Regions from separate parts of the Shinella zoogloeoides genome, predicted to be linked through region 1. Evidence: predicted binding sites of a transcription regulator. Region 1 holds the regulator's gene; the other holds the start of a gene.
The links. Region 1 encodes HrcA, which represses chaperone genes, less so after heat shock. Its sites were predicted from a motif close to GTTAGCACTCNCNNNNNGNGAGTGCTAAC; they were not measured.
Positions count from the first base shown of each region.

Region 2: a site for HrcA is predicted at 2,137-2,165, ahead of groES (co-chaperone GroES). Genes of this name have one in related genera too.

Region 1 covers NZ_CP132311.1:3,220-7,930, reverse strand. The annotation lists gene ptsN (PTS IIA-like nitrogen regulatory protein PtsN) at 1-285, shown strand, start outside; gene Q9316_RS00925 (sulfite exporter TauE/SafE family protein) at 361-1,113, opposite strand; gene grpE (nucleotide exchange factor GrpE) at 1,219-1,842, opposite strand; gene hrcA (heat-inducible transcriptional repressor HrcA) at 1,987-3,066, opposite strand; gene rph (ribonuclease PH) at 3,220-3,936, shown strand; gene Q9316_RS00905 (VOC family protein) at 3,951-4,367, shown strand; gene rdgB (RdgB/HAM1 family non-canonical purine NTP pyrophosphatase) at 4,376-4,711, shown strand, end outside.
Region 2 covers NZ_CP132311.1:640,569-645,279, forward strand. The annotation lists gene groL (chaperonin GroEL) at 86-1,726, opposite strand; gene groES (co-chaperone GroES) at 1,783-2,079, opposite strand; gene Q9316_RS04060 (TIGR01459 family HAD-type hydrolase) at 2,396-3,244, shown strand; gene Q9316_RS04065 (bifunctional riboflavin kinase/FAD synthetase) at 3,264-4,244, shown strand; gene Q9316_RS04070 (hypothetical protein) at 4,252-4,605, shown strand.

The DNA.
Region 1 (4,711 bases):
GGCATCGCCATCCCGCACGGCAAGCTGAAGGAACTCACGCAGATCACCGGCCTCTTCGCGAGGCTCGAGACTCCCGTTGACTTCGAGGCGCTGGACGACCAGCCGGTCGACCTCGTCTTCCTGCTTCTGGCGCCGGAAGGCGCCGGGGCGGACCATCTGAAGGCGCTCTCCCGCATCGCCCGCGTGCTGCGCGATCCTGCCATGGTCGCCAAGCTGCGCGCGTCCGACAGCGAGAGCGCGGTCTACGCCTGCCTCAGCGAGGAACAGGCGTCCAACGCGGCCTGAGGCCGCGTAGGCACCACTATCGATCGCCTACCGAAACCGCCGCGGACCAACGTCCTGCGGCGGTTTTCGTTCGGCTCATGCAGATGCGAAGAGAGGCGGCAGCGTGGCGGCGAGCATCGCCGCGCCCGAGGCCGTCAGAAGCCCGAGCACGATGCGGCGGAAGGTCGCTTCGCTGATGCCGATATAGAGCCGGCTGCCAAGCAGGGTCGGCAAAAGCATGGCCGGGGCGACGACGGCGAACATCGGCACCATCTCGACCTTGACCATGCCGGTGGCGAAATAGGTCGCCATGGTGACGGCGAGCGTCGCCAGATTGAAATTCTGGATGACCGTGCGCTGGGTGTCCTTGTCAATCTGCCGCAGCGTGCACCAGAGCGTCGGCACCGGGCCGGAAAAGCCGCCGAGGCCGGCCATGACGCCGCCGACCAGGCCGGCCGCGCCGTCCGCCAGCCGACCGCCGAAGCGGACCGGCGGCAGCGCACGCGAAAACAGCATGATCGGACACCAGACGACCAGCACGAGGCCAAGCACGGTCTTGAAAAGCCGCGCATCGAGCATCGGCAGGATCGCCGTCCCGATCGGGATGCCGGCAAGGCCGCCGACGAGAAAGGGCAGGAGAACCGGCAGGCTGAAGCCGCGCCGGACGGACAGTGCGCCGACCACCTGCCCCGTCAGCGCCCCGAATACGACGAGCACGGCTGCCAGTTGCGGCTCGATCGTCCAAGCCCAGAAAGACATGGCAACGAGGCCGAAGGCGAAGCCGGACAGGCCCTGCACGAAGCCCGCGACGATCGCGCCGAGCGCGATGATCCACACGGTTTCCGACACGGCCTTCCTTTCGGGATGGAGAATGCCTGCCGGTCGTCATCGCCCGGCCAAGAAAAACGCCCGCACCATTGCTGCTGCGGGCGTCCTGATCGTCGAAAGGGCCTATCAGGCCTGTGCGGCGCTCGCCTCGCCGGCGGGGGCCTTCGGGCCGCCCTTGGATACGCCCACCATGGCCGGGCGCAGCACACGCTCGCCGATGACGAAGCCGGCCTGCACGACCTGGACCACCGTGTTGTTGGCGACCTCCGGGTTCGGCACTTCGAACATGGCCTGATGGAAGTTCGGATCGAATTTCTCGCCCATCGGATCGAGCTTGCGCACGCCGTGACGCTCCAGCGCGGCGAGCATGGAGCGCTCGGTCATCTCGACGCCTTCGGCGAGCGCCTTGAGGCCGGCATCCCCGCTTTCGAGCGCGTCGGCCGGGATGGCATCGAGCGCGCGGCGCAGATTGTCGGACACGGCCAGCATGTCGCGCGCAAAGCCGGCGACGGAATAGGACTTGGCGTCCTTCACGTCGCGCTCGGTGCGGCGACGCAGGTTGTCCATCTCGGCGGCTAGGCGCAGATACTTGTCCCTGAGGTCGGCGTTGTCGGCCTTGAGCACCTCGATCGGATCGGGCTCGGCCGGCGCTTCCGCCTCGGCGGCAGCTTCTTCCGCAGCGTAGGCTTCTGCGGCGACCTTGTTTTCCACCGCCTCGTCAGGTCCGTGTTTCTTGCTCTCGTCGGTCATGACGTACTCCGAATTGCATATTTAAGGGGGTTGCGCCCGATATCGAGCTTTGAGCCTGAAAAATCAAGGGCTGATGCCCCGAAAGGCCGGTTCTGTCGCCGCATGCCGTTCTCGCAAACCGCTACGCACGTTGCGCGATACGCTTCAGCGCGAAAGCCGCGACATGAGCTGGGCCGTATAATCCACCATGGGCACGATACGGGAATAGTTGAGCCGCGTCGGCCCGATGACGCCGACGGCACCGACGATCTTCTCGTCGCTGTCCCGATAGGGCGCGACGATGAGCGAGGAACCGGAGAGCGAGAAGAGCTTATTTTCCGAGCCTATGAAGATGCGTACGCCCGGCCCCGTCTCGGCGAGGTTCAGGAGCTCGATCAGGCTGTCCTTGCGCTCCAGATCGTCGAAGAGCATGCGCAGGCGGTCGATGTCCTCCGCGCCGGCGAGGCCTTCGAGCAGGTTCGCCCGGCCGCGCACGATGAGCCGCGTCGGCTTAGCCTCCTCGAAGCCGCCGGACCAGACGGCAAGCCCGCGTTCGACGAGATCCTGCGACAGTTTATCGAGCTCGCCGCTGATTTCGCCACGCAGGCGCTCAAGCTGCGCGCGGGCCTCGACCAGCGTGTTGCCGGCAAGGTGCGCATTGAGGAAATTGGCCGCTTCCGTGAGCTGTGAGCCGGTCACGCCCGCCGGCAGTTCGATGATGCGGTTTTCCACCTGGTCGTGATCGCCGACGAGCACGACGAGCGCCTTGGTCGGCTCCAGGCGGATGAATTCGACATGCTTCAGCACCGCGTCGTTCTTGGTGGTGATGACGAGGCCGGCGCCGCGCGACATGCCTGACAGTGCCTGGCTCGCCTCGTTCATCATGGTCTCGACGGCCGAATACTTCTCGCCATGCGGGCGCACATGCCGCTCGATCGAGGCGCGGTCCTCCGCCGAAATATTGCCCACCTGCATGAAGGCATCGACGAAGAAGCGCAGGCCGAGCTGCGTCGGCAGGCGCCCGGCGCTGATATGGGGCGAGTAGATGAGGCCGAGTTCCTCCAGATCGCTCATCACATTGCGCACGGAGGCGGGCGAGAGCGACATGGGCAGGATGCGCGACAGGTTGCGCGAGCCGAGCGGCTCGCCGCTTTCCAGATAGCTTTCCACGATGCGGCGGAAGATTTCGCCCGAACGCTCGTCGAGCGCCGCCTGACTGTCAGGACCCGGAGATCTCAAAACCATCTTTCAACCGCAACCCTTGTTATTCCCCGGGAATATAGTGATTTGGACGGCCAGCGCAAAACGGATTTTCCCCGCCGCCGGCCCTCGACCATTCCATCGCCCGGCGAACTGGTCTAAAGCACCTTGCAAGATATCATGAGACAGGAGTTCGCAATGCGGCCGTCCGGCAGAAAAACCGATCAGATGCGCAAGGTTTCCTTCGAGCGCAACGTTTCCAAACATGCCGAAGGCTCCTGTCTCGTCAAGTTCGGCGACACGCATGTGCTGGTGACGGCGAGCCTTGAAGAAAAGACCCCGCCGTGGCTGCGCAACAGCGGCAAGGGCTGGGTGACGGCCGAATACGGCATGCTGCCGCGCGCCACCGGCGACCGCATGAAGCGCGAAGCCGCCGCCGGCAAGCAAGGCGGACGCACGCAGGAAATCCAGCGCCTCATCGGCCGGTCGCTCCGCGCCATCGTCGATCTCGAAGCGCTCGGCGAACGCCAGATCACCATCGACTGCGACGTCATCCAGGCCGATGGCGGCACCCGCACGGCCTCGATCACCGGCGCCTTCGTCGCGCTGCACGATTGCCTGAAGTGGATGGAAGCGCGCAACATGATCAAAGTGGAGAGGGTCCTGAAGGATCACGTCGCCGCGATCTCCTGCGGAATCTTCGCCGCCCAGTCGGTCATCGACCTAGACTATCTGGAAGACTCCGCCGCCGAGACGGACGCCAACTTCGTCATGACCGGCTCGGGCGGCATCGTCGAAATCCAGGGCACCGCGGAAGGCAAGCCGTTCACGGAGGAGGAATTCTCCAACCTGATGGCGCTCGCCCGCGCCGGCATCGCCGACCTCGTCGCCCTGCAGAAGCAGGCCATCGCCTGAGACAAGGCTTTCCCATGACCGCCGCGATCGAAGGCATTCTCGAAACCGCGCTCTATGCGGACGACCTCGACGCGGCGGAAGCCTTCTACGGCGGCATCCTGGGGCTGGAGAAGATCACGCGGCAGGCCAACCGCCATGTCTTCTTCCGCTGCGGCCCCGGCGTCCTCCTGATCTTCAATGCGAAGGAGACCGCCGTGCCACCCCCGCCGCACGCCTTTCCCGTGCCGGTGCACGGAACGTACGGCCCGGGCCATGCCTGTTTCCGCGTTCCCGGGCCGGAGCTTGATTTCTGGGTGAAAAAGCTGGAAGAAGCCGGCATCGCCATCGAAGCGGACTTCCGCTGGCCGAACGGCGCCCGTTCCATCTATTTCCGCGACCCCGCCGGCAACAGCCTGGAATGTGCCGAGCCGGGCCTCTGGAACATCGGTTAAGGACCATCATGCGCAAGCTCGACACCAAGACGATCGTCGTCGCCAGCCACAATGCCGGAAAGATCCGCGAGATCGAGGACCTGATCGGTCCCTTCGGCTTTTCCGCGAAATCGGCGGCGGAGCTGAAATTCGAGGAACCGGACGAGACGGGCACGACCTTCGAGGAGAATGCGACGATCAAGGCGCTCGCCTCGGCCAAGGCGTCGGGCCTGCCGGCCCTGTCCGACGATTCCGGCCTCGTCATCGATGCGCTCGATGGCGCGCCTGGCGTCTACACCGCGAACTGGGCGGAGAAGGAAGACGGCACGCGCGACTTCGCCATGGCCATGGAGAAGGTGGAGAAG
Region 2 (4,711 bases), 640 kb from region 1:
CGCCGCGCCGCAAAACAGAAAGGGCGGCCCGAAGACCGCCCTTTCCGAACTGAACCGGATGGCTCAGACATAAGACCCGAAGGTCTTACATCATGTCCATGCCGCCCATGCCGCCCATGCCGCCGGGCATGCCGCCCGGTGCATCCTTCTTCGGCAGTTCGGCGATCATGGCTTCCGTCGTGATCAGCAGCGAGGCAACCGAAGCGGCGTTCTGCAGGGCGGTGCGGACAACCTTGACCGGGTCGACGATGCCGAGGGCGATGAGGTCGCCGTATTCGCCGGTCTGGGCGTTGTAGCCGTAGTTGTCTTCGTTCTTGTCGAGGATCTTGCCGACGACGATCGAAGCTTCGTCACCTGCGTTTTCCGCGATCTGGCGAACGAGGGCCTGGAGGGCGCGGCGGATGATGTTGATGCCGGCTTCCTGGTCGTCGTTTTCGCCCTTGGCGGCGATCTTCGTGGAAGAGCGGAGCAGGGCTACGCCGCCGCCCGGTACGATGCCTTCCTGAACGGCAGCGCGCGTCGCGTTGAGGGCGTCGTCGATGCGGTCCTTCTTTTCCTTCACTTCGACTTCCGTCGAGCCGCCGACGCGGATGACGGCAACGCCGCCAGCGAGCTTGGCCAGGCGCTCCTGGAGCTTCTCGCGGTCGTAGTCGGAGGTGGTTTCTTCGATCTGGGCCTTGATCTGCGCGACGCGGCCTTCGATTTCAGCCTTCTGGCCGGCACCGTCGACGATCGTCGTGTTTTCCTTGGAGATCGAAACCTTCTTCGCACGGCCGAGCATGTCGAGCGTGACGTTTTCGAGCTTGATGCCGACGTCTTCGGAGATCACCGTGCCGCCCGACAGGATGGCGATGTCTTCGAGCATGGCCTTGCGGCGGTCGCCGAAGCCCGGAGCCTTGACGGCAGCGATCTTGAGGCCGCCACGCAGCTTGTTGACGACGAGCGTCGCGAGGGCTTCGCCTTCGACGTCTTCAGCGACGATGACCAGCGGCTTGCCGGTCTGGACGACGGCTTCGAGAACCGGGAGCATCGCCTGCAGGTTCGAGAGCTTCTTCTCGTGGAGGAGAATGTAGGCGTCTTCGAGGTCGGCGACCATCTTTTCCGGGTTGGTCACGAAGTAGGGCGACAGGTAGCCGCGGTCGAACTGCATGCCTTCGACGACTTCGAGTTCGGTTTCGGCGGTCTTGGCTTCTTCAACCGTGATGACGCCTTCGTTGCCGACCTTCTGCATGGCTTCGGCAATGTCGAGGCCGATCTGCTTCTCGCCATTGGCGGAGATCGTGCCGACCTGGGCGACTTCTTCCGACGTGTTGATCTTCTTGGCCTTGGCCTGGAGATCCTTGACGACTTCCGCGACGGCGAGATCGATACCGCGCTTCAGGTCCATCGGGTTCATGCCGGCTGCAACGGCCTTGGCGCCTTCGCGAACGATGGCCTGGGCAAGAACGGTTGCGGTCGTGGTGCCGTCGCCGGCGATGTCGTTGGTCTTGGAAGCGACTTCGCGAACGAGCTGGGCGCCCATGTTCTCGAACTTGTCTTCCAGTTCGATTTCCTTGGCGACGGAAACGCCGTCCTTGGTGATGCGCGGAGCGCCGAAGGACTTGTCGATGACGACGTTACGACCCTTCGGGCCGAGCGTTACCTTGACGGCGTCTGCGAGGACGTCGACGCCACGCAGCATCTTTTCGCGCGCGGTGCGGCCGAATTTGACTTCTTTGGCTGCCATTGTGTGAACTCCTGAATGAGGTATCAGCGAATTTCGAAAGGAACGTTACCGGCAGATCAGCCGATGATGCCCATGATGTCGGCTTCCTTCATGATCAGAAGGTCTTCGCCGTCGAGCTTGACTTCGGTGCCCGACCACTTGCCGAACAGAACGCGGTCGCCAGCCTTGACGTCGAGCGCGATGACCTTGCCGGATTCATCGCGGGCGCCGGAACCGACGGCGACGACTTCGCCTTCCTGCGGCTTTTCCTTGGCGGTGTCCGGAATGATGATGCCGCCCTTGGTCTTGGCTTCGGATTCGACGCGACGAACGACGACGCGGTCATGAAGCGGGCGGAAGGTGGTGCTTGCCATTGTCTTATCCCTCGATCAAATGACACTGCGGATCGTGAACGGATCCGCCGGATTGATGTTAGCACTCTCCGTTTGTGAGTGCTAGCGATGCCGAGATAGGCGGCGGCGGCTTATGAGTCAAGAACGGCGCCCCTAAATTATTTCGGCCGGAATGGTTACCGCTGCCGCCAGATGGGAGCGATATCCCACGGCATCAAGGCAGCCCGATGAAATTTCGTCCGTTTCCCTGTGGATGGGGCAAAATTGCGGGGAGAGGCTTGTTTTCTTGGCGTCGCTTTGCAATGTCGTCCGGCTTATCTCGATACGGAAACCGTTCATGGCTCAGCGCATCCAATCCTTCCGCGACATCGCCTCACACTATGACGTGGTGCTTTGCGACGTCTGGGGCGTCCTGCACAACGGCGTCGAGGCTTTTTCCGCCGCCTCCGAAGCGCTGGCTGAAGCCCGCGCGGCGGGCCTGACGGTGGTCCTCATCACCAATTCGCCGCGCCCGCATCCGGGCGTCAAGGTGCAAATCCGCGGCCTCGGCGTCACCGACGACGCCTATGACCGCATCGTCACCTCCGGCGACGTCACCCGCGCGCTGATCGAGGATGCTCCGAAGAGGGTCTATTTCATCGGCGCGGACAAGGATCATCCGCTGCTCGACGGCCTCGGCGTCGAGCAGGCGGGCCTGGAGGCGGCCGACGTGGTGGTCTGCGCCGGCCTGCGTGACGACGAAGTGGAGAGCATCGAGGATTACCGCGCCGAGCTGACGGCGCTCGCCGCGCGCGATCTGCCCTTCATCTGCGCCAATCCCGATCTCGTCGTCGAGCGCGGCCACCGGCTCATTCCCTGCGCCGGCGCGCTTGCCCAGCTCTATGAGGTCCTTGGCGGCACCACCCGCATCGCCGGCAAGCCCTATCGGCCGATCTACGAGAAGTCGCTGGCCGAGGCGCGCGAGATGCGCGGCGCCTTCGACCTTTCCCGCGTGATCGCCATCGGCGACGGCATGCCGACGGACGTGCGCGGCGCCGAAGGCTTCGGCCTCGACGTGCTCTATATTTCGGGCGGCATCCACGCGCAGCACTATGTCGAGGCGGGGCGCACGGACGAGGCGAAGCTGGCGGCTTTCCTGGCCGAGGAAAACGCCCACCCGAAATGGTGGATGCCCCGGCTGCGGTGACGGGACGGAGACGGTCGTCATGACGGTATTTCACAGGAACGAGACGAAGCAGCCGCTGCCGGAGCACCTGCGCGGCGGCGTCATCGCCATCGGCAATTTCGACGGCGTGCACCGGGGCCACCAGTCGGTGCTGCAACGGGCGCTCGACATTGCGAGGGAGCGCGGCATACCCGCGCTCGTCCTCACCTTCGAGCCGCATCCGCGCACGGTCTTCCGCCCGGCAAGGCCCGTCTTCCGCCTGACGCCCGCGCCGCTGAAGGCGCGCATCCTCGAAGGCATGGGCTTTTCCGCCGTCATCGAATATCCCTTCGACCGCAGCTTCTCCGAAATCTCAGCGCACGACTTCATCCGCGCCATTCTGATGGACTGGCTGCACGCCTCCGAGGTCGTCACCGGCTTCGACTTCCATTTCGGCAAGGGCAGGGAGGGCGGCCCGGCCTTCCTGATGGCCGCGGGGCAGGACAACGGTTTCGGCGTGACGCTGGTCGATGCCTTCCGCGACGAGAACGCCTCGGTTATCTCCTCCAGCTTCATCCGCTCCCTGCTCGGCGAGGGCGCGGTCGTCGAAGCGGCCGGCCAGCTCGGCTACCGCTACACGGTGGAGGCCGAGGTGATCGGCGGCAAGCAGCTCGGCCGCACGCTCGGCTACCCGACCGCCAACATGCAGCTTCCGCCGGAAGTGGAGCTGCGCAACGGCATCTACGCCGTGCGCTACCGCCGCCCGGACGGCAGCCTCCATGACGGCGTCGCCAGCTACGGCCGCCGCCCGACGGTCGATACGGACGGCGCCCCGCTGCTTGAAACCTTCCTCTTCGACTTTTCCGCCGATCTCTACGGCGAGGTCTCCGCGGTGTCCTTCTTCGGCCACCTGCGCGACGAACTGAAATTCGACGGCCTCGATGCGCTCGTCGTCCAGATGAAGCGCGACGAGGAGGAGGCGAGGGCGCTGCTTGCCGGCGTCACGCCGCTGGGGCCGATCGACCGGCGTCTCTGTTTCTAGGCCTGCCATGGCAACCGCGCCGTGTCCCCTCTATCTCTTCCGGTCGCCCGGATTTGCGCCGTCCGGCGACACGGTGGTCAGCATCGCGCCGCTGGAGCAGATCGTCGCCGTCTTTGGCGGGGGTGGCGTTTTCGGTACGGACGGGCTTTCCGCAGCCTTCGGTGGGGCGGCCATCTTCAGAAACGATGCGACGGGCGCTGAGTTCGCCGGCGTCTGGGGTGCCCGCAATGCGTCGCGCTTCCGCCGCCGGATGCGGGAGAACATGGCCGTCGTGCTGTGCCGCGAGGCTCCCGACGCGCGGCTTGTCGTCTGGAATGCCGAAGCTGCGCGCCCTGCAAGAGGGCAGGGCGGCGAAGGCTGACATCCTGCCGGCCAAAGTGTCCGTTTCGCTTTTGCGCCCTTTTCAAACCGCCGAAAAGGCCGTAATACCGCGCGCATGATGCTCAACCGGCTGACCATCGATCTGC